4 regions of the Microbulbifer sp. Q7 genome follow, and region 4 is predicted to be linked to each of the others. Evidence: predicted binding sites of a transcription regulator. Region 4 holds the regulator's gene; each other region holds the start of a gene.

Region 1 (7,750 bases), on a different contig from region 4:
CCTGCAGGTCTTCGGGAAGCTTCTGGAACGCTGTTTTGTTGATGATGATTTCGAGCACAGAACCGGGTTCGTGCCAGCCCGGGTAGTAATAGTATTTGGCAATCTGGTGGAAGCCAAAGGCGAGGTCATTGTAGGGACCCACCCATTCGGTCGCATCGATCACACCGGTTTGCAGTGCCGTGTAGAGTTCGCCACCGGGAATGGTGACAGCCGTGCCACCGGCACGGTTCAGCACTTCCCCACCGAGACCGGGGATGCGCATTTTGAGACCTCTCAGGTCATCGACAGAATTGATTTCCTTGTTGAACCAACCGGCCATCTGTACACCGGTGGAGCCCCCGGCCATGGGAAGCAAATCGAAGGGAGCGTAGATCTCTTCCCACAATTCCTGACCACCACCGTAGTGCAGCCAGCCATTCATCTCCTGGGCGTTCAACCCGAATGGCACCGCGGTAAAAAACTGCGCGGCGGGAATCTTGCCTTTCCAGTAATAGGCGGCACCGTGGCCCACCTGGGCGGCACCGCTGGACACGGCGCCGAACACACCCATCGCAGGCACCAGTTCGCCCGCCCCAAATACCTTGATCTTGAGTCGCCCGTTGGACATTTTCGCCACATTTTTGGCGAAACGTTCCGGCGCGCTACCGAGGCCGGGGAAATTCTTCGGCCAGGTGGTAACGAGCTTCCACTCAAAGGTCTGCTGACCCGAGTTTTTCAGGTGAGAGTCTTTTAGCGAGGTAACGGTCTGCACCTGATCAGAGCGGGAAACCACTAATGCGCCAAAGGTCAACACCAGCAGGGCGAGCAGGCCGAGGATAACGGGGGGATACCAGTTTATTTTTTTCATATCCGTTTGATTTTTTATTCTTCGGTTTTTTGTGTCATCCCTGACTTGAGCCGGGATGACGGAGTTTTGGGCTATGGATTGGTGGATAAGCGAAGCGCATCCACCATTTGCGGTTACAGAGGCTGTAGCTTGGCCATGGATACTACCAGCCATTTGCTGCCGGCGTCGTCGAAGTTGACCTGCACCCGTGCGCGTGGGCCATTGCCTTCGAACTGAATCACGGTGCCCTCACCGAATTTGGCGTGGTCCACGCGGCCGCCCAATGCCAGCGGCGGCAGGTCGTCGTCAAAGTCCGGGGCAGCGTCAGAGTATGGGTTGATGCCCCCACCGTACTTGCCGGCGTTCGGCTGGAACAGGGGTTTGGAAATTTCGGTTTTGAGCCGTACCTCGTGAATGTATTCCACCGGGATTTCACTGATAAACCGCGACGGCTTGTTGTAGGTCTCGCTGCCAAACAGGCGCCGGCTCTCGGCGTAGGTGATGTACAGTTTCTGCATGGCGCGGGTGATGCCCACATAGCAGAGGCGGCGCTCTTCCTCCATGCGCCCGGGTTCCTGGGCGGACATTTTGTGCGGGAAGAGGTTTTCTTCCACGCCGGCCATGAACACCAGCGGGAATTCGAGGCCTTTTGCGGAGTGCAGGGTCATCAGCTGCACCGCATCTTCAAACTCGTCTGCCTGCCCCTCGCCGGCGTCCAGCGCGGCGCTGTCGAGGAACTGGTTGATCAGCGGGATTTCTTCTTCGTCCACCGCTTCGCCATCCGCGTCCACGGTGGGCAAGCCGTCGAAGGCGCGACAGGCGCTGACCAGTTCCTGCAGGTTCTCCACCCGCGTCTGGCCCTTCTCGCCCTTTTCCTTACCGTGAAACTCGATCAGGCCGGTCTGCTCGATCGCCATCTCGGCGATGTGGTCGAGGGTCTTGTCGGTGCTCTCCTCATCCAGCGCGTCGATCAGGCTGAGGAAATTGCCCAGCGCATTGCCGGCGCGGGCGGCGAGCACCTTTTGCTGCAGCATCTTGGACGCAGCGTCCCACAGGGAGCAGCCGTGTTCACGAGCGAACTCGCGCACGGTATCCACGGTGCGCGCGCCGATGCCGCGGGTGGGGGTATTTACCACCCGCTCGAAGGAGGTGTCGTCGTGGCGGTTGGTGATCAGGCGCATGTACGACAGCGCATTCTTGATTTCCATGCGCTCGTAGAAGCGCTGGCCGCCGTAAATGCGGTAGGGCACCTGCTCGCGCAGCAGGCCTTCTTCCAGCACCCGCGACTGGGCGTTGGAGCGGTACAGGATGGCGATACTGTCGCGGCGGTTGCCGTCGCGCACCCAGTCCTGGATACGCTCGACGATAAAGCGCGCCTCGTCCTGTTCGTTGTAGGCGGAGTACAGCGAGATGGGTTCGCCCTTATCGCCCTCGGTCCACAGTTCCTTGCCGAGGCGGCCGGAGTTGTGTGCAATCACCGCGTTGGCGGCGTTCAGAATCGTGCTGGTGGAGCGGTAGTTCTGCTCCAGGCGTACCGTCTGCACGCCTTTCAGGTCCGCCTCGAAATGCTGGATATTCTCGATCTTGGCACCGCGCCAACCATAGATGGACTGGTCGTCGTCCCCCACTGCGGTGATCGCACACTGATCCCCGGCCAGCAGGCGCAGCCAGGCGTATTGAATAGTGTTGGTGTCCTGGAACTCGTCCACAAGGATATAGGGGAAGCGGCGGCGGTAATGGGCGAGGATACTGTCGTTATTAAGCAGCAGCTCGTGGGCGCGCAGCAGCAGTTCACCGAAGTCCACGACGCCGGCGCGCTGACAGGCTTCCTCGTAGGCACTGTAGATACGCACCATGGTCTGCAGCCAGGGGTCGCCGGTGAGCTGGATATACTGCGGGCGGATGCCCTCGTCTTTCTGGGCGCCGATCCACCACTGGGTCTCCCGCGGGGACCACTTTTTATCGTCCAGCCCCAGTTCGTTCTGCACCCGCTTGATCAGGCGCAGCTGGTCATCGCTGTCGAGGATCTGGAAATTTTGCGGTAGCTTCGCTTCGGCCCAGTGCGCACGCAGCAGGCGATGGGCGAGGCCGTGGAAGGTGCCCACCCACATGCCAAAGGTGTTTACCCCCAGCAGTTCCTCGATGCGCCCGCGCATCTCGCGCGCGGCCTTGTTGGTAAAGGTCACCGCCATAATGGAGTAGGGCGATGCCCCCTCCACCTGCATCAGCCAGGCGATACGGTGCACCAGCACACGGGTCTTGCCCGAGCCGGCGCCGGCCAGAACCAGTTGATGGCCCGGCGGCGCCGCGACGGCTTCGCGCTGGGGGTCGTTGAGGGGGTCTAAGAGTTCAGATACGTCCATGGGGGCGGATTGTATCAGGGGTTTTGGGATAACTGGGTATATAAACAGGGTTTTGTGGTGCGCCCGAATAAGGTTCGGTGGCGGGCCTGCTACCGGATATAGCTTTGCGGGACACGCCGTGCACCCATCCCTGGGGGCTCGGCTGCGGCCGTCCTGGCCGCAGACGGTCCCGCAAAGCTATATCCGGTATCAGTCCCTTAGCATTCGAGTCCTGTCTGACCCGCAAAATTTGTCCAAAACTCACAGACCCGAAGCGAAGGTGATGGTATCGGTGGGCCTATGCGGGACCTTCTGCGAGAGGGACCTCGCAGAAGAGCCCCCAGGGATGGGTGCACGGCGTGTCCCGCATAGGCCCACCGGTGCCAGCACCGCCCCAGGTCCAATATAAGCCAAGGCTCGCCAGCACCCCGCCATACCGCTAAACTGCACGGCTTGAACCATAGAAGGTAGAGTCGTGAAGCCAGCGGAAGTCACGCAGCGGATCAGCGAACAGCTGAGTTCCATGCGGAAATCGGAGCGCAAGGTCGCCGAATACATTCTCGCCAATCCGGGCGAAATCATCCATATGCGCATAGTGGATCTTGCCACCGAGGCCCAGGTGAGCGAGCCCACCGTGGTGCGTTTCTGCCGCGCCGTCGGCTGTTCCGGCTTTCAGGAATTCAAGCTCAACCTCGCGCAACAGCTCGCCTCCAGCCCCAGCTTTGGCCAGATCGCGGTTACCGAGACCGACACCATCGCCGAATACAAGCGCAAGGTCTTCGACTCCACCGTCGACACCTTGCTCAATGTGCGCGACAAGATCGACGGGCGCGCGCTGGAAGCCGCCGTGGCCGCCATTGCCGCCTCTAAACGCGTGGAATTCTTCGGCTTCGGCGCCTCCGGGGCGGTCGCCGCCGACGCCCAGCACAAATTCTTCCGCCTGCAGATGGCCACCGCCGCCCACTCCGACCACCACATGCAGAGCATGTCGGCGATGAGCATGGAGCCCGGGGACGTAGTGGTCGCCATCTCCCAGAGCGGTCGCACCTCCTCGCTGTTGCGCTCCATGGAAATGGCCAAGCAGCAGGGCGCCATCGTTATCGGCCTCGGCCCCAGCGGCTCCCCGATGACACGCCAGTCCAGCATTCCGCTGGAAGTGGATGTGGAGGAAGACATCGAGCTGTATACGCCGCTGTCCTCGCGCATTGCGCACCTGGTGGTCATCGACGTGCTGGCTATCGGCGTGGCCCAGCGCAAGGGGCCGCAATTGCAGGAACACCTGCTGAAGCTGAAAAAAGGCCTCTATAATTTGCGGGAAGAGAAGCACTAATACGACCGCAAAAGAGGCGAACAGGACGCGATATGCACGGAAGCAGCGACCAACAAGATAATACGCCCAACCAACCGCAGGATCTTGGCATCGCCGAAAAGCGCCTGATCCTGATCGCCGCCCTTCTTCAAGGCCTTGCCCTTTACGCACTCAAGTTCTTTGCCGCCGTCGAGCACTGGTCGCCAGTGTGGCAATTTCTCTGCTACACCCTGGTCATCACCCTGCCACCACTGATTATTGTCACGGTGGCGCCGCGTCTGGCGCGGGGGTACTGGTGGATCATCGCAGCGTACGCCGCACTGCTGGCTCTGCTGGCCAGCTACCGGGGCTATCAGTGCACGCCCGCCGATATGATCGATTGCAACTGGCCGTTTGCGTTCTGCGTTGCCGTGGTGGTTGCCACCTTTATTGTCGCTTTCCTGCTGCGGGCGGGCGCCACCGGCACGGCGCAGCTGCGCTGGCCGGGCTATTCCGCACAGTTCCACTATTCCTGGGACATGGCGCTGACCGTCGGCCTCACCCTGATTTTTACCGGGATTTTCTGGCTGATCCTGTTCCTGTGGCAGTCGCTGTTCAAGCTGGTGGGTGTGGGCTTTTTCAGGGAGCTGTTTGAGGAAGACTGGTTTTTCTACCCGGTGACCTGGTTGGTGACGGGCTGTGGCGCCATCCTGTTCCGCTCGCAACAAAGCTTTGTGCTCACCCTGAAGCGCCTGCTGCGCACCATGCTGGTGGCTCTGCTGCCACTGCTGGGGGTATTGACCGTGGTGTTCCTCGCCACCTTGCCGTTTACCGGACTGCAGCCGATCTGGGACACCGGCCACGGCAGCGCCCTGCTGTTGTGGCTGCTGGCACTGTTGCTGTTTTTCACCAACGGCGTGATCCAGGACGAGTTTCCCTTCGCCCGCTACCCCAAATGGGTCAATCGCCTGCTGTTGCTGGCCCTGGTGCTCGCGCCGATTTATGCCGGATTCGCCCTGTACGGCTTGTTCCTGCGGGTGCACCAGTACGGTTGGACCCCGGAGCGGCTGTGGGGTTTTGTGGTGGCGCTGACCCTGGCGCTGCTGGCCGTCAGCTACAGTGTCGCCATCCTGCGCCGGGGCGGGCACTGGGCCGACTGGTTGCCACGGCTAAATAGCGGGCTGGCGCTGTGGGTGCTGGCGGTATGCCTGATTACCCAGTCGCCACTGGCAAATTTCTGGCGCATCAGCGCCGACAGCCACGCGGCGCGGCTACAGGACGGGCGGGTGGCGCTGGCGGATTTTGATTTCTTTTTCCTGCGTCAGAAGCTCGGGCGACCTGGGCTGGAAGCGCTGCAAAGCCTGCAGGCACTGCCGGCAATCCAGCAGGACAAAGACATCGCCGAACATCTACAACAGTTGCTAGCACCAGAGATTGACGGGAACCTTCGGGAAAACCCGCTACAGATACACGCTCGCGCGCAGCGGGTGCGGGAGATTCCGGTGCTGCCCACAGGTGCGTCACCGCCACCGCAACACGCCGACCTCGGCGCCGCGGGTAGGGCCTGTGAGCAGGAGGGGCGCGCCTGCCTGTGGCTGGTGCAGGACCTCGACGGCGACGGAAAGCCCGAATACCTCCTGTTTGAACACCGGGATTCCAGCACGGATCAGCGCCACTGGCTGCGGATCACCGCCCACACCGCTGCAGACGATGGCTGGGCCGTGTTTGCCGACAGCAGCCGCACCACCACTGAATCCTTTGATCGGCTGAAGGAGCGGCTCGCCAGGGGTAACTTTGCGCTGCGCCCCTCCCGCTGGCAAAGCCTGTACCTGGAAGATGAACTGCTGTTCGACCCAACCCAGTAACCGTTTGACCCGGTATTCTCCCACTGTCATGGAAACCACCGCACGGGGCCGCTACCATGCCGGCCCCGCGGTTGCGTAATACCAAGCCCATCGACCGCCCGTGTTCGCCAACCAACTGTCGTACCCGATTTACTATGCCCCCGAATTTTTTCGACGCCCAAGGCAAGCCGCCGCGCTGGTTCGCCCCCTGTCTGGCTGCGCTGGTGGCGCTGACACCCTTTGCCATCGACACCTACCTGCCAGCCATCCCCAATATGGCCGCCGCCCTGGGTGTGGAAGTGGCGCAGGTGCAGCATTCGGTGTCCAGCTACCTGCTGGGTTTCGCGGTAGGGCAGATCTTTGGCGGGCCGCTGTCCGACCGCTTGGGGCGCATCCTTATCGGCACCATCGGCCTCAGCATTTTTATCGCCAGCACCATTCTGATCCTGTTTGCCAACACGGTGGAACTGCTGATTGCACTGCGCTTCCTGCAGGCGGTGGGCGGTGGCTTTGCCACGGTGATCTGCGGTGCCATCGTGCGCGACCTGTACCACGGCCGCGAGGCGGCACGCATCATGTCGATGATCGCCACCATGATGCTGATCGCGCCCATGGTGGCTCCGGTAATTGGCGCCACCCTGCTGAGCTTCGGCGACTGGCACACCATTTTTATTTTCCTGCTGGTGTACGGCCTGCTGATGATGTTGCTGGTGCGCGGCATCCTGCCGGAAACGGTATCGCGCTTTCGCCGCGCGCGTCGCCAGCGCCAGTCCCGACGTAGCATGCTGCAGGGCTACGGGCAGATTTTCCGCTGCCGGCGGGCGCTGGGCTTTCTATTCGGACAGGCGTTTGTCAGTGGCTGCATGTTTATCTATATCACCACCGCGCCGTTTGTCTTTATGGACCACTTTGGCGTCAGCTCGGAGCAATTTCCCCTGCTGTTTGGCAGCTGCGTGCTGGGCCTGGCAATTCTGGTGCAGCTGAATATCCGCCTGCTCAAGGTATTCGAGCCACGCCAGATTCTGGTGGTGGGCGTCGGTGCACTGCTGATGTCCTGTGCGCTACTGGTGGCCAGCACCTTGTATTTTGGTGACCGGCAGCCGCTGCTGGCGTGGATGGTCCCGCTGGTGATGGCGATGGGCTCCATTGGCATCATCGCGCCCAATTCCGCCGCCTGTTACCTGGAGTTTTTTCCCAATATCAGCGGCACCGCCAATGCGCTGTACGGTGCGTCGCTGTTTATTTTCGGGGGTGTGCTGGGCGGGACCGTGAATGCGGTACATACCGGCACCCTGGTGCCGATTGCCGTGGGCATGCTGTGCTGTGCGGCCGCCGCCGTGAGCCTCGCCCTGTTTGTGGCCAGGGCGCGGCAGCCGATCGGCGTCGAGGAAAGAGTGAAGTAGGCCCCGGAGCCGGGGCGATTACAGCAGGCCTTCTGCCTGCATCGCCT
Region 2 (7,750 bases), 770 kb from region 4:
GGAGAACGGCGACCTGATCTTCTTCGGCGCTGATAAAGGCAAGGTTGTGTCCGAAGCGCTGGGCGCGCTGCGCTGCAAGCTGGGTGAAGACCTCAACCTGTATGTGGCAGAGTGGGCGCCGCTGTGGGTGGTGGACTTCCCGATGTTCGAAGAGAACGACGACGGCAGCATCACCGCACTGCACCATCCGTTTACCGCCCCCTCCTGCGCGGCGGAAGAGCTGGAGAAAAACCCACTGGAAGCCCTGTCCCGTGCCTACGACATGGTGCTAAACGGCACCGAGCTGGGTGGCGGCTCCATCCGTATTCACAACCAGGATATGCAGCAGACCGTATTCCGTGCGCTGGGCATCAGCGCGGAGGAGCAGCGTGAGAAATTTGGCTTCCTGCTGGATGCGCTGAAATACGGTGCGCCACCCCACGGTGGTCTGGCCTTCGGTCTCGACCGCCTGGTGATGCTGATGACTGGCAGCGATTCCATTCGCGACGTCATCGCCTTCCCGAAAACCCAGAGCGCGGCCTGTGTAATGACCGACGCACCGGGCGCCGTGGACGCCAAGCAGTTGCGTGAACTGAGCATCCGCCTGCGTCAGAAAGAAGAGCAAGTGGGCTAAAGTTTCTGAACGTACACCCCCGGTGTGCGCCGGGGGCGCGAAGCAAAGTAAGCCACCTTTAAGCCACCTTATTGGAGAAAGACCGGAGATTCATCGATGGCGGGACACAGTAAATGGGCCAACATCAAGCACCGCAAGGCGGCTCAGGACGCCAAGCGGGGTAAGATTTTTACCAAGATCATTCGCGAGCTGACCGTGGCCGCGAAGTCTGGCCCCAACCCGGAAGACAATCCGACCCTGCGCGCCACGATCGACAAGGCCCTGGGCGCGAACATGAAGCGCGACACCATCGACAAGGCCATCGCCCGCGGCGCTGGCAATGCGGATGGTGATAACTACGAAGCGGTGACCTACGAGGGTTACGGTGTGGGTGGCGTGGCGGTACTGGTGGAGTGCCTGACCGACAACCGCAACCGTACCGTGGCCGAGGTGCGCCACGCGTTCACCAAGCGCGGTGGCAATCTGGGCACCGATGGGTCCGTTGCTTATCTGTTTGCGCGCAAGGGTCAGATGTACTTTGAGCCGGGTACCGATGAAGACGTGCTGATGGAAGCCGCTCTGGAAGCCGGCGCCGAGGACATCGAAACCAACGACGATGGCAGCATCGAAGTCACCACCGAGTTTACCGACTACATGCCGGTGAAAGACGCGCTTACCGAAGCCGGTTTCAAGCCGGACAATGCGGAAATCGCCATGATTCCGGCCACCACCATCCCGCTGGACAAAGACGGCGCGGAGAAGGTAATGGCACTGGTGGATATGCTGGAAGACCTGGATGATGTGCAGAATGTGTACACCAATGCTGACATTCCGGAAGAGGTGATGGCGGAGCTCGCGTAGATTCGCCAGATGCCACCACCCAATGCCCCGAATTTCGGGGCATTTTTGTATCTGCCGCCGATATACCCGGCGGTCAGCCTTGACGCCCCGGCGTCGCCTTGGGACACTTCCGCAAACAATTGTATAAATGTACAGGGGGTGGCCCGCCGTGACCCGAATTCTGGGAATCGATCCCGGCTCGCGCAAAACCGGTTACGGCCTCATCGACGTCGAGCGCTCCAGCGCCCGCTATGTGGCGAGTGGGGTGATCAAGCTCCCCGATGGCCCACTCCCGGAGCGCCTGAAGCTCATATTTGATGCCGTAAGCCAGATTGCCCAGCAGTATCAGCCGCAGCAGATGGCGATCGAGAATGTGTTTATGTCCAAGAGTGCCGGTTCGGCGCTTAAGCTGGGGCAGGCGAGGGGGGCGGCGATCGTTGCTGCCACCCATGCGGATCTGGCTGTCTCGGAGTACGAAGCACGCAAAGTGAAACAGGCAGTGGTGGGAAACGGTGGTGCGGACAAGCTGCAGGTGCAGCATATGGTCAAAACCCTGCTCAAGCTGCCGGCCTCACCGCAGGAAGATGCCGCGGATGCCCTCGCGGTGGCGCTGTGTCATATGCATACGATGCAGACTTTGATTCAGACCTCGGCTGGATCTCGTACCCGGTTCCGGCGCGGACGCTTGAGCATCGGTTAATGGAAGTGGCTATTTCCACGGAAAATAACAACTTGGAACACCTATGATCGGAAGACTCACCGGCAAACTGGCCGCCGTACAGCCCCCGCAATTACTGGTAGACGTACAGGGTGTGGGCTACGAAGTGCTGGCCCCCATGACCACCATCTTTGAATTGCCGCAATTGGGCGGTAGCGTGCAGCTGCATACCCATCTGGCGGTATCGGAAACCTCCCAGCAGTTGTTTGGATTTATTCGTGAATCCGACCGGCAGCTGTTCCGTACCCTGATCAAGGTCAACGGTGTCGGTCCGAAAATGGCTCTGGCCATCCTGTCCGGCCTCGACGGCGCCGCACTGGCGCGCTGTGTGGCAGACGACAATGTTGGCGCGCTGGTGAAAGTACCCGGTGTGGGCAAGAAGACCGCCGAACGACTGATCATCGAGCTGCGTGGCAAGCTGACCCCGCAGAGCGGTGACCTGGGTGACATCCCGCTGATGGCTGCCAGCGCCGAGCCACAGGTCGACCATGCCGGTGAAGCGGAGAGCGCGCTGGCCGCGCTGGGTTACAAGCCCACCGACGCCAGCAAGATGGTCGCCCGCGCCGCCAAGGAGCAGCCCGAAGCCGATAGCGCGACCCTGATCCGCCTCGCCCTGAAAAGCATGGCCCCTGCATAACGTATTGAGATGACCCTGTGATTGAAGCCGACCGCCTGATCGCCCCCGAACCCATCGGCCCTTCCGGGCAAGAGGAACAGTACGACCGCGCCGTGCGCCCGAAAACCCTGGCCGATTATGTGGGCCAGCCGGTGGTGCGCGAGCAGATGGAAATTTTTATCCAGGCCGCCAAGCTGCGGAAGGAAGCGCTGGACCACACGCTAGTATTTGGTCCGCCCGGGCTCGGTAAAACGACCCTGGCCAACATCATTGCGGCAGAGATGGGCGTGGCGATCAAGACCACGTCCGGGCCGGTGCTGGAAAAGGCCGGCGACCTCGCCGCCATTATGACCAACCTCGAGCCTGGCGATGTGTTGTTCATCGATGAGATTCACCGCCTCAGTCCCCATGTGGAAGAAGTGCTGTATCCGGCGATGGAAGACTACCAGCTGGATATCATGATCGGTGAGGGGCCTGCGGCGCGCTCCATCAAGCTGGATTTGCCGCCGTTTACCCTCGTAGGAGCCACCACCAGGGCGGGACTGCTCACATCACCGCTGCGGGATCGCTTCGGTATCGTGCAGCGTCTGGAGTTCTACTCGGTAGAAGATCTCACCAGCATCGTCGCCCGCTCTGCCGGGTTGATGGGGGTGGCCATGGACCAGGGCGGGGCCCACGAGGTGGCGCGCCGCGCCCGCGGCACCCCGCGTATTGCCAACCGCCTGCTGCGTCGTGTGCGGGATTACGCGGAAGTGAAGGGCAACGGCCACGTGTGCACCGAGACCGCTGACCGGGCACTGAACATGCTCAATGTGGATGCCAGTGGCTTCGATCAGCTCGACCGGCGCGTATTGCTGACCATGATCGAGAAATTCGATGGCGGTCCGGTGGGCGTGGACAGCCTGGCGGCGGCGGTTAGTGAAGAGCGGGATACCATTGAAGATGTGCTGGAGCCCTATCTGATCCAGCAGGGGTACCTGGCGCGCACTCCCCGTGGGCGTGTGGTGACGGCGCTGGCCTATGCGCACTTCGGTATTCCCGCCCCGGACCGTACCTGACGAACCGGTCGCGATCCTGTAGCATGTCCTGTTGTCGCCGCTGAGTGCCCTTGAAATCGCACCGGCGGCCCCCAAACCGCTATCAACAACAAAAACGCGTCTGCGGTCGGTCAATTAAGGACGGTGTGTGTCAGAACCTTTCTCTATTCCCATTCGCGTCTATATCGAGGATACGGACGCTGGCGGAATCGTGTATTACGTCAATTATTTAAAGTATATGGAGCGCGCGCGCACAGAATTGGTTCGCGCCCTCGGCTATGATAAGCCCGCCATGCCGCAGCAGGGGTTGCTGCTGGTGGTGCATTCCGCTGAGGTCCAGTACCGCCGGTCTGCAATACTGGACGATGCGCTGCGAGCCTCGGCCCGTATTGGCAAGCTCGGGCGTGCCGCGATTACCTTCGAACAGAAAATCTGGCGCGGCGATGAAATTATTTGCGAGGGCGTGGTCAAAGTGGCTTGTGTGGACGATGCCAGCCGCAAACCCTGCGCACTACCTGAAACCATCTATCAAGCATTGAAGGCAGCGAGTTAAAACATGAATGCCGGTGAACAACTTTCTCTTTGGGGCCTGATTTCCAGCGCCAGCCTGCTGGTGCAACTGGTGATGCTGATGCTGTTGCTGGCCTCGGTCATCTCCTGGGTGATGATCATCCAGCGTGGCAGCTATCTGTCGCGGGCGCGCAAGTCCATGATCAACTTCGAGCGCAAATTCTGGTCGGGTGCAGACCTGAACCAGCTGTTTCGCGATGGCAATGCCGCCGCGGAGAAGGGCGGCATCGACGGGGTGGAGTCCCTGTTCCGCGCCGGTTTCACCGAATTCACACGTCTGCGCCAGCAGGGTAAAAGCAGCCCTGCGGCCGTGATGGAGGGTACCGAGCGGGCGATGCGGGTCGCCATGTCACGCGAGCAGGAAAAGGTGGAGATGAACCTGCCGTTCCTCGCCACAGTGGGTTCCGTCAGTCCTTATATCGGCCTGTTTGGCACCGTGTGGGGCATCATGAACTCCTTTCGTGGTCTCGCCACCATGCATCAGGCCACCATTGCCACTGTCGCGCCGGGTATCTCCGAGGCACTGGTGGCAACCGCCATGGGCCTGTTTGCCGCCATCCCTGCGGTCATGGCGTACAACCGTTATTCCGCCAGGGCGGAGTGGCTGCTGTCCAGCTATGAGACCTTCGCCGAGGAGTTTTCCTCCATCCTTCATCGCAAAGTGCACGCTAGCTGAGGCGCGAGGACAGCGAAACCATGAGCAATTTTCGCAAGGCTCCGAAGCGCAAGCTGGTCTCCGAGATCAATGTGGTGCCGTACATCGACGTCATGCTGGTGCTGCTGATCGTCTTTATGGTGACCGCGCCCCTGCTGATGCAGGGTGTGAAGGTGGACCTGCCGGATGCCCCCTCCGCACCGATTGAAGACACCGATGACGAGCCATTGATCGTGTCGGTGAAGGCGGATGGGACCTATTACCTGAATCTCGGTGAAGATGAAAAAGTCGCCAAGCCGTTGAAGGAGATCAAGGACACCGTGGCCAAGGTGCTGCGCCAGAAGCCGAAAACGCCGGTTCTGGTGTGGGGCGATACGGACGCCAAGTACGGCTTGATCGTGGGTGCCATGACCCATCTCCAGCAGGCCGGGGCGCCAAGCGTCGGACTGGTTACCGAACCGCCGTCAGAGTGATCCGGGGCAAGAGGCAAGTATGAAAGGCTCCTACGGCCCGGCTATCGTTATCAGTGTGGCTTTGCATGCGCTTTTGATCGCAGTGCTTACGTTTGGCTGGGAGGCGGAGCACAAGCGTGAGCTCAAGCCCATGCCAAAGTTCGTACAGGCCAAGCTGGTGCAGCTGGAATCCAAATCGGACAAGCCCAAAGCGCCTCCCAAGGTAGATCTGCGGGAGAAGCGTCGTCAGCAGGAGCTGGAGCGCCAGCGCAGAGACGAGGCTGAGAAGAAGCGCAAGGCCGCGGCTGAGCGCAAAAAGAAGCTCGAGGCAGAGAAAAAACGCAAGGCCGAAGCCGCCCGCAAGAAGCGCGAGGCGGAGGAGAAGGCCCGCAAGGAAAAAGAACGCAAGGAACGGCTGGAGCAGGAGCGCAAGAGTGCGTTTGAGGACGCGCTGGAAGATGAGGAGTTTCTGCAGGAAGCCAGTGATGATTCCGCGGCGGTGATGTCGGTCGCCCAGGCCATTCAGCAGCGCATCGAGGCGGTCTGGAGCCGGCCGCCCAGCGCCCGCAATGGCATGGTGGTAGAAGTGCAGATCAATTTCGTACCCACCGGTAGGGTGATTGCCTCAACCATTACCAAAGGCAGTGGCAATGCGGCCGTGGACAGATCGGTGCTCACCGCGGTCAAGAAGGTTGAGGTATTCCCCGAGGTGGCTGAGGTCGCCCGTGAGGAACCATCGCTGTTTGAGCGCCAGATACGAACCACCAAACTGATATTCAGAGTCGAAGGCCTGCGCCAATGATGAAAAAAACAGTCTCACTTCTTCTCACCACGTTACTCGGCTGTGTGCTGGCGGTTTCCGCCCACGCCCAGCTGGTGGTTGAAATTGTCGACGGTAACGATAATCCCACCCCGGTCGCGGTCGTGCCGTTTGACTGGTCCGGCAGCGGCGTCCTGGCCGAGGATGTATCGGCGATCATTGCCGCCGACCTGCGCCGCAGCGGGCTGATCGCGCCGGTGCCGCGGGAGGATATGTTGTCTTTCCCCAAGACCCCAGAGCAGGTGAGCTTTCGCGACTGGCGCATGCTGGGCACCGAGTATGTGGTCACCGGCCGTATGCAGCCCCAGGCCAATGGCTACCTGTTGAGCTTTGACCTGGTCAATATCTTCGGGCAGCGCAAGGTGTTTACCAAACAGGTCACCGGCGGCGCACAGCAGCTGCGGGATATTGCCCACCGGGCAGCGGATGAGGTGTTCGAGGCGATTACCGGTATTCGCGGGGCCTTTGGCACCCAGATGGTCTACGTGCAGGAGACCCAGCGCGGCGGGCAACCCAGCTATGCGCTGATGCTGTCGGACATCGACGGCGCGCGCGCACGTCAGATCCGTCGCTTTAGTGCACCGGTGATGTCACCGAGCTGGTCACCCAATGGTCAGGAAGTGGCTTACGTGTCTTTCGAGACAGGTCGTCCGGCGATTTTCCGCGAAAACCTGCGTACCGGCGCGCGTCAGCAGCTCACCAACTTCAAGGGGCTAAACAGCTCGCCCACCTGGTCGCCGGATGGCTCCAAGTTGGCGATGGTGCTCTCTAAAGACGGCAATCCCGAGATTTACGTGTTGGATCTGGCCAGTGGTCGCTTTACCCGATTGACCCGCCACTTCTCCATCGACACCGAACCAAACTGGATGCCCGATGGAAAATCGCTGGTTTTTACCTCGGATAGGGGAGGTAAACCACAAATTTATCAATTGACTCTTGCCACGGGTCAAGTAGACCGCTTAACCTTCGACGGCGACTACAACGCGCGTCCGCGGGTATCCCCCGATGGCAAAACACTGGTTATGGTGCATCGTAGCAGGGGGGTTTTTACGATCGCTACGATGGACATCGTATCCGGACAAATGCGTGTCCTTACGGAGACGCGCCTGGACGAATCCCCGAGTATTGCGCCCAATGGCGCGATGCTGATGTACGCCACCAAGCGGGGGAGCAAGGGTATTCTAGCTGCGGTGTCGCTGGATGCCGGGGTTAAGTACAGCCTGCCTTCTCAGCAGGGAAATGTCCGCGAGCCGGCGTGGTCGCCTTACTTTGATTGATGCAGTACCTGTCGTATATATTATCTTTTTGCGGCAAGTGTGAGATCAAACAAATAAGAAGAAGCGAAACCCTGATTTAATACCGGGTTTTACCCCTTACAGGATTTCTCGATAACACTAAAGCGGAGTTGTTTATGTTCAAATCAGTTAAAACCGGCTTGGGTCTGGCTTGC
Region 3 (7,750 bases), 550 kb from region 4:
AAACTCACTCGCTGAGTGACGGATTTCGGGAAGAATGGCGGGAGGACAGCCGAACAGGTTCAACAGCTCGCCATCCCACTGGCGGCGATCCAGGTCGTATAACAGGGTGCGGCTGGCATTGGTGTGGTCGGTCAGGTGGGATTTGCCGCCGGTCAGCCGCCAGATCAGCCAGCTGTCGATGGTGCCAAAACACAGGTCTCCCGCTTCGGCGCGGCGCAACAGTTTCGGCGATTGCTGGAAAATCCAGCGTAACTTGCTGGCGGAGAAATACGCATCCAGTAGCAATCCGGTTTTCGCCCGGATCATTGACTCGGCGCCCGCCTCGCGCAGCTCGCTGCAGATACCCGCCGAGCGGCGACACTGCCAGACAATGGCCCGGTGCACCGGCTTGCCGGTATGGCGGTCCCAAAGTACCGTGGTCTCCCGCTGGTTGGTAATCCCCAGCGCGCGGAGCTCACTGGCTGCCACGCCGGCCCGCTGCAACGCAGCCGCACAAACCCTGAGCGTTACCTGCCAGATTTCTTCGGCATCGTGCTCCACCCAGCCCGGCCGGGGGTAATACTGGGGAAACTCGGAATAGCTGCGCCCGCGCAGGCGGCCATCAGCATCAAAGACAAGCGCAGTGGTACCGGTTGTACCCTGGTCAATGGAGAGAATCATCGCGGCTCACTGTTCATTATTCGTTGTGCAGACCGTTACTCCCTAGCCAGTATATACGCCTCGTTTACCACATCCACTACGTCCAGCCCCCGGTGCGAGTCTAAAAACCCCGCCCCGGATGCTCTTCTGGTTCAGCGGCATCCAGCTCGGCGATGGCGTACTGAATCGCGTCGCTGGAAAACCCCCGATAGGCGAGATAGCGCTGCCGGCGGGCACGTTCCTTGGCCTGCTGCTGGCGATCCAGCGTGGGGGCAATTGGGCGACGGAACTTGCGCTGTAATTGCTCGAGGGCCAGCTCGAACCAATCCACACCCTCCTGCAACTGCTCCATAACCGCTTGCGCCAGCGCACTGTGTATACCGCGCAACTGCAGCTCCTGGCGAATTCTGATGGGGCCCTGTCCGCGCTGCACCCGGGAGCGGCAGAATACCTCGGCAAAGCGCTGGTCTGACTGGTAGTTGAGTTCTTGCAGGCGCAGCAGTACCGCGTCAAAGTCATCGAGTGGATGCTTTTTAGCAAGCTTCTGGCGGAGTTCGTGGCAGGAATGTTCACGGCGCGACAGCAACTCAAGCGCGTGATTGAACAGGGTCTGGAAGGTGTCGGTAGACTCCCCGGTAACCGCGCTAGCGTCGGCGGGGGAGGATGAGGCAGTTTGCGATAAGGAAACCGACGGCCAGGAGGGCTGGCCGCCGGAATTGTCGTCGGGCGAAGACAAGATCAGTCTTCCGCAGCTTCCAGCGCTTCCGGCTTAGCCTCCACCACGTCACCCAGCAACTGGGCGCGCAACTGGGCTTCGATTTCTTCCCGAATATCGGTGTTTTCCTTCAGGAATTTCACCGCATTGGCCTTGCCCTGGCCAATCTTGTCACCCTTGTAGCTGTACCAGGCACCCGCCTTATCGATCAGCCCCATCTTCACGCCGTAGTCGATAATCTCGCCCAGCAGGTTGATCCCCTGGCCGTACATGATCTGGAATTCGGTCTGCTTGAACGGGGGCGCCACCTTGTTCTTGACGACCTTGACCCGTGTCTCGTTACCGACCACCTCGTCGCCCTCTTTCACCGCGCCGATGCGGCGAATATCCAGGCGCACAGAAGAGTAGAACTTGAGGGCGTTACCACCGGTGGTGGTCTCCGGGGAACCGAACATCACACCAATCTTCATACGAATCTGGTTGATGAATACGCACAGCGTATTGGTATTCTTGATGTTACCGGTGAGCTTGCGCAGCGCCTGGGACATGAGACGAGCCTGCAGGCCCACGTGGGAATCCCCCATCTCACCTTCAATTTCGGCGCGCGGCGTCAGTGCCGCCACGGAGTCGACCACCAGCACATCCACCGCACCGGAACGCACCAGCATATCCGCCACTTCCAGCGCCTGTTCGCCGGTATCCGGCTGGGATACGATCAGTTCGTCAACATTGACCCCCAGCTTCTCGGCGTAGATCGGGTCCAGTGCGTGCTCGGCATCCACAAACGCACAGGTGCCGCCCTTGCGCTGGGCTTCCGCGATCACCTGCAGGGTCAGGGTGGTTTTACCGGAGGATTCCGGGCCATAGATTTCCACAATACGCCCACGGGGCAGGCCGCCAATGCCCAGTGCCACATCCAGGCCCAGGGAGCCGGTGGAAATCGCGGGGATGCGCACGCGCTCTTTATCCCCCATGCGCATGACGGTGCCCTTGCCGAACTGACGCTCGATCTGTGACAGCGCCGCCTGTAAAGCCTTGTCTTTGTTGGAATCCATGACCCTTCCCATGTACTTGAAGATTACTTATGGGAGGGAGCTTAGAGAAAAATTACTGTATAAGCAACCAGTAATCTGGAATTGATGGTCGGCGCACGGGCGAACCGGGCAACGGTGGTTTCAGAGGCCCACCGGAACGGTGCGCGGGTCAGCGCTGGCGATGAGACTCGGCTATCTCAAGCAATCCGCTTAGTGCCTCGATGACCGTCTTTGCCTGGATCTGCTGGCGGTTGCCATCAAAATGCAGCAGACGCGCATCGGCCTGCAACGGCTCCTGCCCCTGGCCGTGGGCCCAGCCGATCCACACCGTGCCGACCGGCTTTTCTTCGCTGCCGCCGTTCGGCCCGGCGACACCGCTCACGGCCACCGCGAGGTTGGCATCGAGACGACTGAGCACACCCACCGCCATCTGACGCACAACCGCCTCGCTAACGGCACCAAACTCCACCAGATCACCGGCATCCACACCCAGAAAATCGCGCTTGATACGGTCGGCATAGGAAACCACGGAGCCCTCGAACCAGCCGGACGCACCGGCGACCGAAGTGATCGCTGCCGCGATAGCACCACCGGTGCACGATTCCGCCGCCGTTACTTTCCAGCCGAGATCAGCGAGCACCTCGCCAAGTTTCTCCGCCAACTCTCGGGTCTGTAAATCCACCAGTTCTCCTCAGAGTGCTCAAATTAACCAGATGACCATAGATCGACAGATTGACACGAAGCAACCAGCCCCAAGGGCTAGATGCGCTCGATCCGCCCACTCAGGTGGGCACGCTTGCCTGCGGCATCGACGAGATTGAAACGCACCCCGGGATTATCGCTACAGAACTGCAGACTGACCGCAGACGGCAACAACACCGGCTTGTTAAACGCCACACTGAACTCAAAACTCCCCGATACAACATCCTCTGCCGCCTCCGCCAGCGCTGCAAGACAGTGCGCCTTCAGCCACATACCGTGGGCAATCGCCCGGGGAAATCCGAAGAGCCGGGCCGTAGACGCATAGAGATGGATCGGGTTTCTGTCGCCAGACACTCTCGCATAACGACGGCCGATATCCGCGGACAGTACCCACGGCAGTGTTCGAGCGCCGCGCATATCCATGGCGGCTTCCGGCGCCCGGGCTCGGGAACGCGCACTGCCAGCGTCGCCGGGCGCGCGTGGTTTGGTGCGACTGAGCAGGGTGCTCACGCATTCCCACACCAGCTCGCCGGCCACCTTCACCCGGGTAATCAGATCAAACTCGTAGCCCCGCTTTACCGGCGCGGGTGCCATCAGGTCACACTGGATATCCAGATGATCGCTTTCGCCAAGGCAACGGTGCTGACGGATTCGGTTGCGCAGGTGCACCACCCCCAGCACGGGAAACGGAAAGGCATCGGACACCAGCAGGTTCAACTGCAGGGGCATGGCCAGCACAAAGGGATAGGTCGCCGGCAACGCTGAATCCGGCGCAAACCCGCAGACGGCGCGGTAATCGCTAAGATGCGCGGGCTCGATACGCTGGCGCGGGAGGCTGACCGTCGCGAGCACCCCGTTGCGGCTCCCGCTCGGCTGGCCGGGTTTGCGCGCGGTCAGCGCGCGAAAATACAGAGGCAGTACCGATGGGCGGGCGTTGAGTTGAATCTGTAGTGGCATGAGGTTGCTTTGTGCGTCAGGCGCGATGGTAAATCTGGTCATCACCAGGATTGACTGCGCATCATAGTGCGAATCTGGGCAAAAAAGGTACCCCTGCCTGGTTTCCCCCGAAAAATGGCGCCGTAAAACGACAAAACCCGGCGAGCGCCGGGTTCTGTAACTTGTGTCAGACAGGGGGTGTTCAGCTGCCGGGAAGCTCGGTGATACCCATGTTGAACAGGGTAAAACCAAAGATATCGGCGTACTGCTCGATGGTTTTCGAGACCGGGGTGCCCGCACCGTGACCGGCATTGGTTTCAATGCGGATCAGTGTCGGGGCCACGCCTTGCTGTTTGTCCTGCAGCTCGGCCGCAAACTTGAACGAATGCGCCGGCACCACACGATCATCGTGATCGGCGGTTGTGACCAGTGTCGCCGGATAGTTCACGCCCCTCTTCACGTTGTGTACCGGGGAGTAACCCTTCAGGTACTGGAACATCTCTTCGCTTTGCTCGGCGGTACCGTAGTCATAGGCCCAACCCGCGCCGGCGGTAAAGGTGTGGTAGCGCAGCATGTCCATCACGCCCACCGCGGGCAACGCGACCTTGACCAGCTCAGGGCGCTGAGTCATCACCGCACCCACCAGCAGGCCACCATTGGAGCCGCCGCGAATGGCCAGATAATCACTCGAGGTATAGCCGTTGTCGATCAGGTATTCACCTGCGGCGATAAAGTCGTCGAACACGTTCTGCTTCTGCAACTTGGTGCCCGCATCGTGCCAGCGCTTGCCGTACTCACCACCACCGCGCAGGTTCGGCACCGCGTACACGCCGCCCAGCTCCAGCCACACCGCGTTGGCGATATTGAACGACGGCGTCAGGCTGACATTAAAACCACCGTAGCCATACAGGATGGTCGGGTTCTTGCCGTTCAGCTCGAGACCCTTTTTGTAGGTGATCATCATCGGCACCTTGGTACCGTCTTTGGAAGTGAAGAACACCTGCTTGGACTCGTAGCCCGACGGATCAAACTCCGCGCCAGACTCACGATAAATGTCGGACGCGCCCTGCTCCACATCGAACGCAAAAATGGTCGACGGCGTTTTGTAGTTGGTGAAGGAGTAGTACAGGGTTTTGTCTTCACGCTTACCACTGGGCGAAGACACACTGCCCGGGCCCGGCAAGGAAATTTCACGCACGCGCTTGCCGTTGTAGTCGTACTGGTACACGCGGGACAGGGCGTCCACCATGTACTCGGCGAAGAAGTAGCCTCCGCCGGTCGACGCGGTCAGCACATGGTCGGTTTCCGCAATGAAATCCTGCCAGTTTTCCGGAGCCGGATTCGACGCATCTACCGTGACTACTTTTTTATTCGGCGCATCGCGGTTGGTGACCAGAAACAGCTGGCTGCCCTGGTTGTCGATCACATAGGTATCGGAATCGAAATCGCTCAACACCTGCACCAGAGGCGCATCCTTCTGGGAGAGATCACGGATGAAGAGGTCATTGCCGGATGTGGAGTTAGCACCGGAAATGACAAGATACCGATCATCTTCGGTGACATAACCGGACACGTAGCGGCGCTTCTCTTCGTCCGTGCCGCCAAATACCAGCGCATCTTTTGACTGAGGCTGCCCCAGCTTGTGGTAATAAAGTTTGTGCTGGTCGGTTTTTGCCGAAAGCTCGCTACCTTCTGGCTTGTCGTAACTGGAGTAATAGAAGCCCTCGTTACCCTTCCAGGAAATGCCGGAGAACTTTACGTCAACCAGCGGTTCCTCCAGCAGCGTTTTGCTTGCGGCATCAATGATGTAGATCTTGCGCCAGTCGCTGCCGCCTTCAGAAACCGCGTAGGCGGCAATGGAACCGTCTTTGGAGAACTTCAGGGTAGCCAGCGAAGTCGTGCCGTCTTCACTGAAGGTATTGGGGTCGAGGAAAATTTCGGCTTCGCCATCGCCTTTTTTGCGCCACACCACATACTGGTCTTGCAGGCCATTGTTGCGATAGAAATACGTGTAGTCCCCTTCTTTGAATGGGGAACCCACTTTCTCATAATTCCAGAGCTTTTCCAGACGCTGCTTGAGGCTGTCGCGGAAGGGAATCTGCTCCAGATAGCTGAAGGTCACCTGGTTCTGGGCCTGTACCCAGGCTTCGGTTTCTTCACTGCGGTCGTCTTCCAGCCAGCGATAGGGGTCCGCAACCTCGGTACCGAAATAGCTATCGACCACATCGTCCTTGCGCGTTTGCGGATAGGCCAGTGCCGACTTTTCCGCGGCCGCGCTCTGTGTTTCCACCTGGGTGTCGCTCATCGCCTGCGTTCCCTCCGGAGACTCACCCGAGCAAGCGGCAAGCACGCCGGCTACTGCAAGTATGGATAGTTTTTTCATTATCGTGGGTTCCTCCGAAGGTTGATCTGAAACCGTCTAGGAAACCCAATTCACCCTTTCAGATCAAGCGCTCGGAGCACGACGAGAATTTGCCGAGGATTGTTTCGGCAAGATATAAAATGCCAGAACAAAAGCCCGAATAAAAAACGATTTACAGCATATGCAATTCAAACCTTACCACTACACCAGCATGACCCAGCACACACCGGCAATAATCAGGGAGGCCAGCACACTCAGCACCGCGCCCTCGCGCACCATCTCCTGAATCCGCAACTTGCCGGTGCCGTAGGCGATGGCATTGGGGGCGGTGGCCACCGGCAGCATAAATGCACAGCTGGCACACATGGCCGCCGGGATCATCAGTACCATGGGGTCAAAACCGGCACTGCTGGCCACCACCGCCAGAATGGGCATCAGCAATGTAGCGGTGGCGGTGTTGCTGGTAATTTCCGTCAGGAAGGTGACAGAAAGGCACAACAGAATCAGCATGAGCCACAGCGGCATTGCCGTCAGGAAGTTGAGCGCCTCGCCCATCATCTCGCTGAGGCCCGATGCCGCGAACCCCTTGGCAATGGCAATACCGCCGGCAAACAGCAGCAACATACCCCACGGAATGCTCTCGGCGGTTTTCCAGTCCAGCAGGCGCCCGCCCTTGCCGTTGGGCACCAGGAACATCAACACCACCGCGCCCAGTGCCACAGTGCTGTCACCGGCCTCGTCAACCCCGAACAAATCGCTCCAGCCGCCAAACGGTTCGTTGCGCGTGACCCAGAACAGGATGGCCAACGCAAACACCAGCAAGGTACGCACTTCTTCGGCCCGCCAGGCACCCACCGCCGGCGCCTCCAGTGATTTGTGCAGTTTGATTCCCCGGGTCAGCCACAGGGCCATAATCGGCAGAGTGATCAGCACCACCGGCAAGCCAATTTTCATCCAGCTCACGAAACTGAACTCCCGCCCGGTCACCTCTTCGTAAATACCCATGAAAATGACGTTGGGCGGGGTTCCCAGCGGGCTGCCGACACCGCCCAGACTGGCCGCGTAGGCAATCCCCAGAATCAGCGCCACCGTCAGCCGGTGGTTGTCGGCCCGCGCCAGTATCGCCAGCGCGATGGGTAACATCATCAGGGTGGTGGCGGTATTGGAAATCCACATGCTTAACAGGCCGGCCGCCAGCATGAACCCGAGTACCAGTCGGCGGCCACTGGAGATACCAACCACCTTGAGCATGTACAGGGCCAGTCGCTCGTGTGCACCACTTTTCTCCAGCGCTTTGGACAGCATGAAAGCGCCCATCAACAACAGGATCACATGGCTGCCCAGGGACGACGCCACCAGTTT
Region 4 (7,750 bases):
CGTTTTTCTGGCTCATTGTTGTGGCAACCACCCTGGGCATTGCCATGGCGTTTACCCCGGCGAAAAAACTGGAGGGCGCAGGCGCGGCGAAAGTCGGGTCGGTATTTATCTATTTCCTGGTGGCCACTATTGGCACCCACATGGATATCACGGCGCTGAAAAACAGCCCGGAGCTGTTTGTGCTCGGCGTGATCTGGATGAGTATCCATGCCGGACTGATACTGCTGGTTTCCAAGCTGATCAAGGCACCCACCTTCTTCATGGCCGTGGGCAGCCAGGCAAACGTGGGCGGTGCCGCTTCCGCGCCGGTGGTGGCCGCCGCCTTCCACCCATCACTGGCACCCGTAGGGGTACTCCTCGCAGTAATGGGGTATGCCCTGGGCACCTATGCGGCATGGTTCTGCGGGCAGCTGTTACGCATCGTTGGCGCCGGCTGACCGATACCGGCAAGAAAGACACAAAAAAAGCCCAGGCGGCTTCGGAATCTACCCGAGCCGCCTGGGCTTTTTAGTTGCCGGTGTCACTCAACTATCGCTGTCATTGCACAAAGCACTTGCTTTGGCTAACGACGCAACCCGCGATATTCCATCGAGGCCGACACGGCCAAAATGTCTACGGAATCGAGTGTGCGATCAATTGCGAATTACTCGCAGGGCACTACATCTTCCGCGAGCAGGCCTTTATCCCCCTGCTGCATTTCAAACTCGACTGCCTGCCCCTCGTTGAGGGTTTTGTAGCCGTCACCGCGGATGCTGCGGTAGTGAACGAAGATATCCTCGGAACCTTCAGCGCAGGTGATAAAGCCATAACCCCGGGCATTGTTAAACCACTTCACTGTACCCGTAACGCGATCACTCATTAAGCCAACCTCATTTATTGTTATTGCGCTCACCCCGGTTGCGGGCAATACGCCTACCCCAATTGCCGAAAGCCACCAGTCGACGGTGGCCTGCAGTCTCGAAGCGCCTGTGCGGTCATCCGCAGAGGTCGTTACCGATTCTTAGATAAAACAGCGCCACTGTCTAGGTTTCCGCGTGAAATTAATGTTACTTGCCGCCTGCGATGCGCAATAAATCACCAAAAATGCAACAAAAGGGTCACATGATTTGACAATGTATGCCGTTGCGGAAAATGTCACTTAACTGTCATTCAGGACCCAGCCGGCACCTCCCGCGCTCCGGCGATTGCCAGCTCCGGCAAATCGGCAATATGCAGGGTGGAGGTCGGGAAGGCACAGGAGGCGCCGTGCTGCTCGATAATCTTCAGAATCTGCAACAGGATATCCTGCTTGATCTCGTGGTAGCGCACCCATTCGGTGGTTTTGGTAAACGTGTAAATAAAGAAGTCGAGCGACGACGGCGCGAAGGAATTGAAATTCACAATCAGCGTCTGATTGGTATCGATTTCCGGGTGCTGCTCAAGCATCGCGCGCACATCTTTCACAATGGGCGCCATCAGGTGTGCGTCGTCGTAGCGGATACCGACCGTTTCGTAGATCCGGCGGTTCAGCATACGCGAGGGGTTTTCAACGGAAATCTGGGTGAAGATCCCGTTGGGAATGTACAGCGGACGCTTGTCAAAGGTGCGAATACGGGTCAGGCGCCAGCCGATGTCCTCTACCGTGCCTTCTATTTCTTGGTCGGGAGAGCGCACCCAGTCGCCCACCTTGAACGGGCGATCCAGGTAGATCATCAGCCCACCAAAAAAGTTGGCCAGCAAATCTTTTGCCGCAAAACCAATCGCCAGGCCGCCGATACCGCCAAACGCCAGCACACCGCTGATGCTGTACCCGAAGTGCTGCATGATCACCATGGCCGCGGTAATGATGATGGAAGCACGCACCAGCTTGCCAACGGCACGCACCGTTGTGGCATCCATCGGCTTGCCCATGAAGCGCGGGTCCGCAAGGTTCGTTTCTACCGCCTTGGCAAACCGCAGGGCAAACCAGGTAATCAGTACAATGAAGCCGATTTCACGCACGGTACCGGCGTAACTGAAAATTTCTGCGCTCGTTGCCTTGCCGGCACGCGCCGCTGCCAGCGACAGCCCCACCAGCCACACCACAATGGATGCGGGTGGGTTGATGGCCCCGCACAGGGCGTCATCCCATGGGTTGACAGTGCGTTCCGCCCTCGCCTGCAAGCGCGCCACAAACAGCGCCAGCATCCACGCCGCAAAGGCGGTGGCGAGAACAATCAGAAAAACTTCAGCAATCCAGAAACGATCTTCCCCCACCAGGGAGCGTATAAACGCCTTAGCCTGCTCCACAAATCACTCCATACGTCGACGATGTTCAAGGTTTATAAGTTTCTGCCGGTTTCTGCCGACTTAACGTTATCTGGCAGAGTCAGCAATACGGCTCATTATTCTGCGCATTTACATCCAGGATGCCAGCCACGCCCGGGTGGCCTGCCAACGGGGTGACTGTTCGAGCGAAGCCCAGTTTTCAATGACCGGCTTACCGCGCATGCGCTCGAGCCGCCGGCTGGATTCTGGGTTTGGTTCGTAACCTTCCAGTGCCGAGAGCACTTCCAGCGCACCCTGCCGGTTGTTGCACACAACCCCCATATCGCAACCTGCCTGCATCGCCGCCCGGATCCTCTCGGCATACCCACCGGCCGCGCCGGCGCCTTCCATGGTGAGATCATCACTGAAGATCACGCCGTCAAAGCCGAGCCGTTTGCGCAGGATCTCCTGCAACCAGAAGCGTGAAAAGCCCACCGGGTTCTCATCCACTTTCGCAAACCGGATATGCGCCGGCATGACCGCTTCCAGTTCTCCAGCGGCAATACTCTCGGCAAATGGTTGACCATCGGCCGCCAGCACCTCTTCCAGCGTGCGATGATCCACCGGCAGCTCTTCGTGACTGTCTTCAAGGACCTGCCCGTGTCCCGGGAAATGCTTGCCGGTGGTGGCCATACCAGCCTCGTGCATGCCCGCCATAAACGGGCGCGCTTTGGCCGCGAGTGCCAGCGGGTCACAGGCGAAACTCCGGTCGCCAACAATACGGCAGAAGTTGTCATCGGCATCCAGCACCGGCGCGAAACTGAAGTCGACACCCACCGCCAGCAACTCGGCCGCAAGCAGCCACCCCACGTCTTTCAGCTGTTGCCTATCCGCCCGCGCACTGAGTGCCTGCATGGACGGTAAACGGGTAAAGGAATCCCGGAAGCGCTGCACCCGCCCGCCTTCCTGGTCCACTGCCAGCAGAATCCCTGGCCGCACACTGCGGATGTCGGCCACCAGCGCCTCCAGCTGCGGACGATCGTGGTAGTTGCGCGCAAAGAAAATCAGTCCGCCAACCTGCGGATGACGCAAGAGTTCACGGTCTTCCGTCGTGAGTTCCGTACCCTCGACATCAATCATCACCGGACCAATCTGATCGGACATGAATTCCAGCTCCCACTCTCAGTCAATGTTGTTGCCGCGAAGTTGTTGCGCCGAAGGCCCGCAGTATCGGGTCCGTTGACTTCCACAAGTCGCAATGAGGGATTATGTATCTTTGGGCTCCGCAGCCGTCAGCATCGCCGCTGCGGCGGGGGCCAGCCGCGCCAGGGTCTCGTCGAGACTGCTCTCGGCACCGAAGTCTTCCCGAAGGATAGCTTCGATTGCGTCGAAGCTCGACAGGGAAAAGATGGTCGCGCCCAGCATGAAATACAGCCGCCAGTAAAAAGTGACCGGATCCACGTGCGGCAAGGTATTGGCGAGCAACCCGGCAAACCGACGGTAGCTGGCCCCGTAGCGGGACACGATGAACCTGCGCAGGTGTCCCTGTGACTGGGTGTAGGCCAGGCCCAGCAGCCCCATAAAACGCTTGGGGTCTCTCCCCTCCTTTGCCAGGCCAGCAAGGGCCACGCTGTACAGGCTGTCGAGCAGGTCATCTACCTGCAATTGCTCCCCCGGGGACGTTTCCAGCTGGGCCTGCCGGCGGCTGAGCTCTTTATCCAGGTTCTCCGTAAACGGGGTCAGAAAGCGCTCGAATACCGCCTGTATCAGTTCCTTTTTCGAACCAAAGTGATAATTCACCGCCGCCAGGTTCACGCCCGCCGTGCTGGTGATGGTCCGCAGTGAGGTCTCGGTAAATCCGCGCTCGGCAAACAGCACCTCGGCGGCATCCAGTATACGGTTGACGGTGTCCAGCTGACTCATGCCCTACTCACAGTTTCAAACTGATAATTAAAACGTTTGTTTAAACCGAGAGACTAGCATAGTCATCCCCGCGCGGCAGCCCACCAGCGCTCACTGGTCGACACAGAAAGATCGCCACGGGTGAAACCGACCTCTCACCGTCACGCGCCAAGGTAACACTGCATGCCATTTGCGACCTGCCAGTTACCGAGACTCCCGCCTCCACACTAGATTGAGTGCAGAGGCTCTGTTAATCCGAGCCACAACGCATTGACCCGGGAGGGCCACATCATGGCTAGAATTGCTCCTGAAATTGGTAGCTGGTTTGAAAATTTCGACAGTGGGGACTTGTTCGAAGTGGTGGCCGTAGACCATCCGTCCCGCACCATCGAAATCCAGTACCTGGACGGTTCACTGGGGGAAATCGACTTTCAAAGCTGGCCAAGGCTGCCGGTGATTGGCGCCGCGGAACCGGAAAATGCCAATGCCGGTTACGGCATCCTCGCGGAAGAAATGCAGGACGAAGAAGACTCAGGGTTCCGCAGCCCGATTCTTTCGCCGGTGCAGAGCGCCATCGACAGGTTGGAGGGCGACTCGTTTCCAGGGACCGACGATTCCTTCTGATCTCGAAACCGGTGATCGCGAAACCGGCCGCAGGCTTGCAGCCTCCCCCAGCAGATAGTGTCCGCAGACAGGGGCCGTTGAAATACCGATAAATGGGCGATGGATTAACGGGCTTCCCCGTCACACTCGCGGATAAACTCGATTATGATCTGTGCCGCTTCATCGACGGTGTCTACCAGCGTAAACAGGCTCAGATCGTCGGCATCAATACAGCCGCGCGTCAGCACGGTATTGCGCATCCAGTCCACCAGCCCTGCCCAATATTGTTTCCCCACCAGAACAATGGGGAAGCGCCGGACCTTGCGCGTTTGCACCAGCGTAAGTGCCTCAAATAACTCATCCAGGGTGCCATAGCCGCCGGGCATGGCAATAAAACCCATCGCGTGTTTGACGAACATAAATTTACGCACAAAAAAATAGCGAAAATTCAGGTTGATATCGAGATAGGCATTGGGCAGTTGTTCGTGCGGCAACTCGATGCTCAACCCGATGGATTCCCCAGACTGGCAAAACGCACCGCGATTGCAGGCCTCCATAATTCCCGGCCCACCGCCGGTTATCACCGGCACCCCTTCACGGGCCAGCAACTCCCCAAGGCGTAGGCCCTCCTGATATTCTGCGGCTTCTTCGGGAAACCGCGCACTCCCGAACACGGTCACCGCACCCTTGAGGGTAATCAGCCGCTCGATGCCATCCACGAGTTCAGACTGAATACGCAGCACTCGCCATGCTTCGGGCATTTTTGCATCCAGCATATGCCTGCTCCTTATCCGTATGCCTGGCGAAGCGCATGGGCAATGTCAGCGATACACACCAAACCCCATACACCAAACCCGCTTACAGTCTAGCAGTTCCCGCAATCCACCCGGCGTTTGCGGCTTCAGCAAATCTGTATATAATCACAGCAACTGTATAAAAATACAGACCCCGGGAAATCGGGATGGAAGATCTCGAATAACAGGAACTGCCCATGACAAACCTCACTGCCCGCCAGGCCCAGGTACTTGCGCTGATCAAAACGTACCTGGACGACACCGGTTACCCCCCCACCCGCGCGGAAATTGCCCAGGAACTCGGCTTCCGCTCCCCCAATGCGGCGGAAGAACACCTGAAGGCGCTCGCGCGCAAGGGTGCCATCGAGATGGTCGCCGGCGCCTCCCGTGGTATCCGTATCCCCGACCACCACACCGGCCTTCCCATTGTCGGCCGTGTTGCCGCTGGTAACCCGGTGCTGGCAGAGGAAAATATTGAGGAATATTGTGAGATTCCCGCCGAGTTTTTCCACCCTCCGGCGGATTATCTACTGCGGGTGCACGGTATGAGTATGAAGGATGCGGGTATTCTCGACGGCGACCTGCTGGCGGTGCAGCGGACTGACAACATTCGCAACGGCCAAATCGTGGTGGCGCGAATCGAGGACGAAGTGACAGTGAAACGATTCAAGCGCCGCGGTAACCAGGCGACGGTTCAGCTGTTGCCGGAGAACGAAGACTTCAATGTAATTGAAGTTGACATGCGTGATCGCAACTTTGCCATTGAGGGGTTGGCTGTGGGTGTTATCCGGCAAAACCCGGTTTGATAAACGTGCAGCGCACTACGGCAAACGCCGACGCATAAAAAAACAGGGCCTTGGCCCTGTTTTTTTATGCGTCCGAATCAACCGGCATCAATGGATCGTGTGCTCGGTCAAATCCACGTCCTCTTCTTCAAAAGGCTCTGGCTCCAGGGCATTGATTTCCTGTACCGCTTCGATACCTGCCTCCAGCATGGCGCGCGCAATGGTCACTTTGTGCTCACGCAGAAAATCGAGGCTCTCGGCAGAAAAATGGATACGCACCAACGGATCATCTTTGTGACCAGCACGCCGCAGCGCCACATCACCATTGGACAACTCGATGATTTCGTAGGTCTCAGAAGACATTCATCTCTCCACTTATCTTCCCGGGAAGCGCCTGCCACCAGCCGGCGCGATTTTTGGCAGTGTATCACAGGGAGGGGTGATTAATCAGAGGACAGACCCGAATCCAGCTCGGGTGGGCTTACCACTCCTGCCCGTGGGCCCGCTGGCGCACTACCAGCTCGTTCAGCGCGCGCAGCCACTTCATCAGCAGATCCCGGCTCAGGGGCTCAGGGGCTGCTCGGTCAAGCTGCTGCACAGGGATCAGGGTCTGCACGCCCGCGGCGCCTTCAGACTGAGCCGCTTCCGTACCTGCCGGCCGCCACAGGGCCTCCCAGGCGGCCTGCATGCCCTGAAACCAGCTTTCCGGGTTTTCCGACAGGCTCACCAGCTCATTGACTTCGGCGCTGAACTTACCGCGCGCTGACACCAGTTGCGCCAGTGCCTGCGCAGTATCCGGCTCGGCCCCGGCTCGGAACCCCAGCTGGAGCTGCTGCCCCTGCTCCGCAAGAAATGCTTTGTAGGCCCGCCACAGCTGCATCAGCGCCGCTTCCTGCAAAGCACTTTCCAGCAGCGCCTGCTGACTGTCTGCCGCCTCACCCGGGACGGGGGCCTGGAGGATCAGCTGGGCTTTGCGCAGTGCTGACGCAACGCTACCGGTATAGGGATTACTCAACCTGCATACTCCCTATTTCTCCCTGTTTCTTACAACGACCTGCTGAGCAGAGTAACCGGCCAATTACTTGGCCGGGGATTTTTTAGTGGTGGCCTTTTTCTTGGCTGGTGCCTTTTTAGCGGCCGCTTTTTTAGCCGGTGCTTTTTTCGCCGCAGCTTTCTTCTTGGCGGGTGCTTTCTTCGCCGGCGCGTCTACCTGCCATTTGCCATCGCGATAGAAGGCCTTCCAGCCGGTGGCCTTACCCTCTTCCTCGCTCTGGACATACTGCTCCTGAGTCTTGCGGCTGAACCGCACCACCGTGTCGCGGCCTTCGTTGTCTTCCGTGGGCGCCGAAAACAGGAAGCTGTATTTCGGGTCGATCTCGTCCTTGTGTGGCAGCAGTTCCTTCACCAGCGGGGCGCGTGTCTCACGGTTTTTCGGGAACT

Evidence for each region. Region 4 encodes LexA, which represses DNA repair genes until DNA is damaged. Its sites were predicted from a motif close to ACTGTNTNTANANACAGT; they were not measured.
Region 1: the regulator LexA is predicted to act here: its motif matches at 3,221-3,238, upstream of uvrD (DNA helicase II).
Region 2: the regulator LexA is predicted to act here: its motif matches at 1,572-1,589, upstream of ruvC (crossover junction endodeoxyribonuclease RuvC).
Region 3: the regulator LexA is predicted to act here: its motif matches at 2,464-2,481, upstream of recA (recombinase RecA).

Annotation. Positions count from the first base shown of each region.
Region 1 covers NZ_LROY01000001.1:513,107-520,856, reverse strand. The annotation lists gene AU182_RS02010 (TRAP transporter substrate-binding protein) at 1-847, opposite strand, end outside; gene uvrD (DNA helicase II) at 961-3,189, opposite strand; gene hexR (transcriptional regulator HexR) at 3,644-4,498, shown strand; gene AU182_RS01995 (DUF4153 domain-containing protein) at 4,531-6,321, shown strand; gene AU182_RS01990 (multidrug effflux MFS transporter) at 6,456-7,703, shown strand; gene gstA (glutathione transferase GstA) at 7,722-7,750, opposite strand, start outside.
Region 2 covers NZ_LROY01000002.1:105,133-112,882, forward strand. The annotation lists gene aspS (aspartate--tRNA ligase) at 1-613, shown strand, start outside; gene AU182_RS06160 (YebC/PmpR family DNA-binding transcriptional regulator) at 710-1,453, shown strand; gene ruvC (crossover junction endodeoxyribonuclease RuvC) at 1,602-2,132, shown strand; gene ruvA (Holliday junction branch migration protein RuvA) at 2,176-2,787, shown strand; gene ruvB (Holliday junction branch migration DNA helicase RuvB) at 2,805-3,824, shown strand; gene ybgC (tol-pal system-associated acyl-CoA thioesterase) at 3,952-4,356, shown strand; gene tolQ (protein TolQ) at 4,360-5,049, shown strand; gene tolR (protein TolR) at 5,070-5,501, shown strand; gene tolA (cell envelope integrity protein TolA) at 5,521-6,282, shown strand; gene tolB (Tol-Pal system beta propeller repeat protein TolB) at 6,282-7,577, shown strand; gene AU182_RS06205 (OmpA family protein) at 7,712-7,750, shown strand, end outside.
Region 3 covers NZ_LROY01000002.1:324,575-332,324, reverse strand. The annotation lists gene glpK (glycerol kinase GlpK) at 1-660, opposite strand, end outside; gene AU182_RS07100 (regulatory protein RecX) at 761-1,375, opposite strand; gene recA (recombinase RecA) at 1,378-2,409, opposite strand; gene AU182_RS07090 (CinA family protein) at 2,558-3,070, opposite strand; gene AU182_RS07085 (MaoC/PaaZ C-terminal domain-containing protein) at 3,148-4,089, opposite strand; gene AU182_RS07080 (prolyl oligopeptidase family protein) at 4,229-6,409, opposite strand; gene AU182_RS07075 (SLC13 family permease) at 6,590-7,750, opposite strand, start outside.
Region 4 covers NZ_LROY01000002.1:872,828-880,577, reverse strand. The annotation lists gene AU182_RS09325 (DUF819 domain-containing protein) at 1-437, shown strand, start outside; gene AU182_RS09320 (cold-shock protein) at 644-859, opposite strand; gene AU182_RS09315 (mechanosensitive ion channel family protein) at 1,150-2,268, opposite strand; gene nagZ (beta-N-acetylhexosaminidase) at 2,377-3,390, opposite strand; gene AU182_RS09305 (TetR/AcrR family transcriptional regulator) at 3,493-4,149, opposite strand; gene AU182_RS09300 (DUF6763 family protein) at 4,420-4,752, shown strand; gene AU182_RS09295 (TIGR00730 family Rossman fold protein) at 4,857-5,507, opposite strand; gene lexA (transcriptional repressor LexA) at 5,723-6,331, shown strand; gene AU182_RS09285 (hypothetical protein) at 6,419-6,673, opposite strand; gene AU182_RS09280 (DUF6586 family protein) at 6,792-7,325, opposite strand; gene topA (type I DNA topoisomerase) at 7,389-7,750, opposite strand, start outside.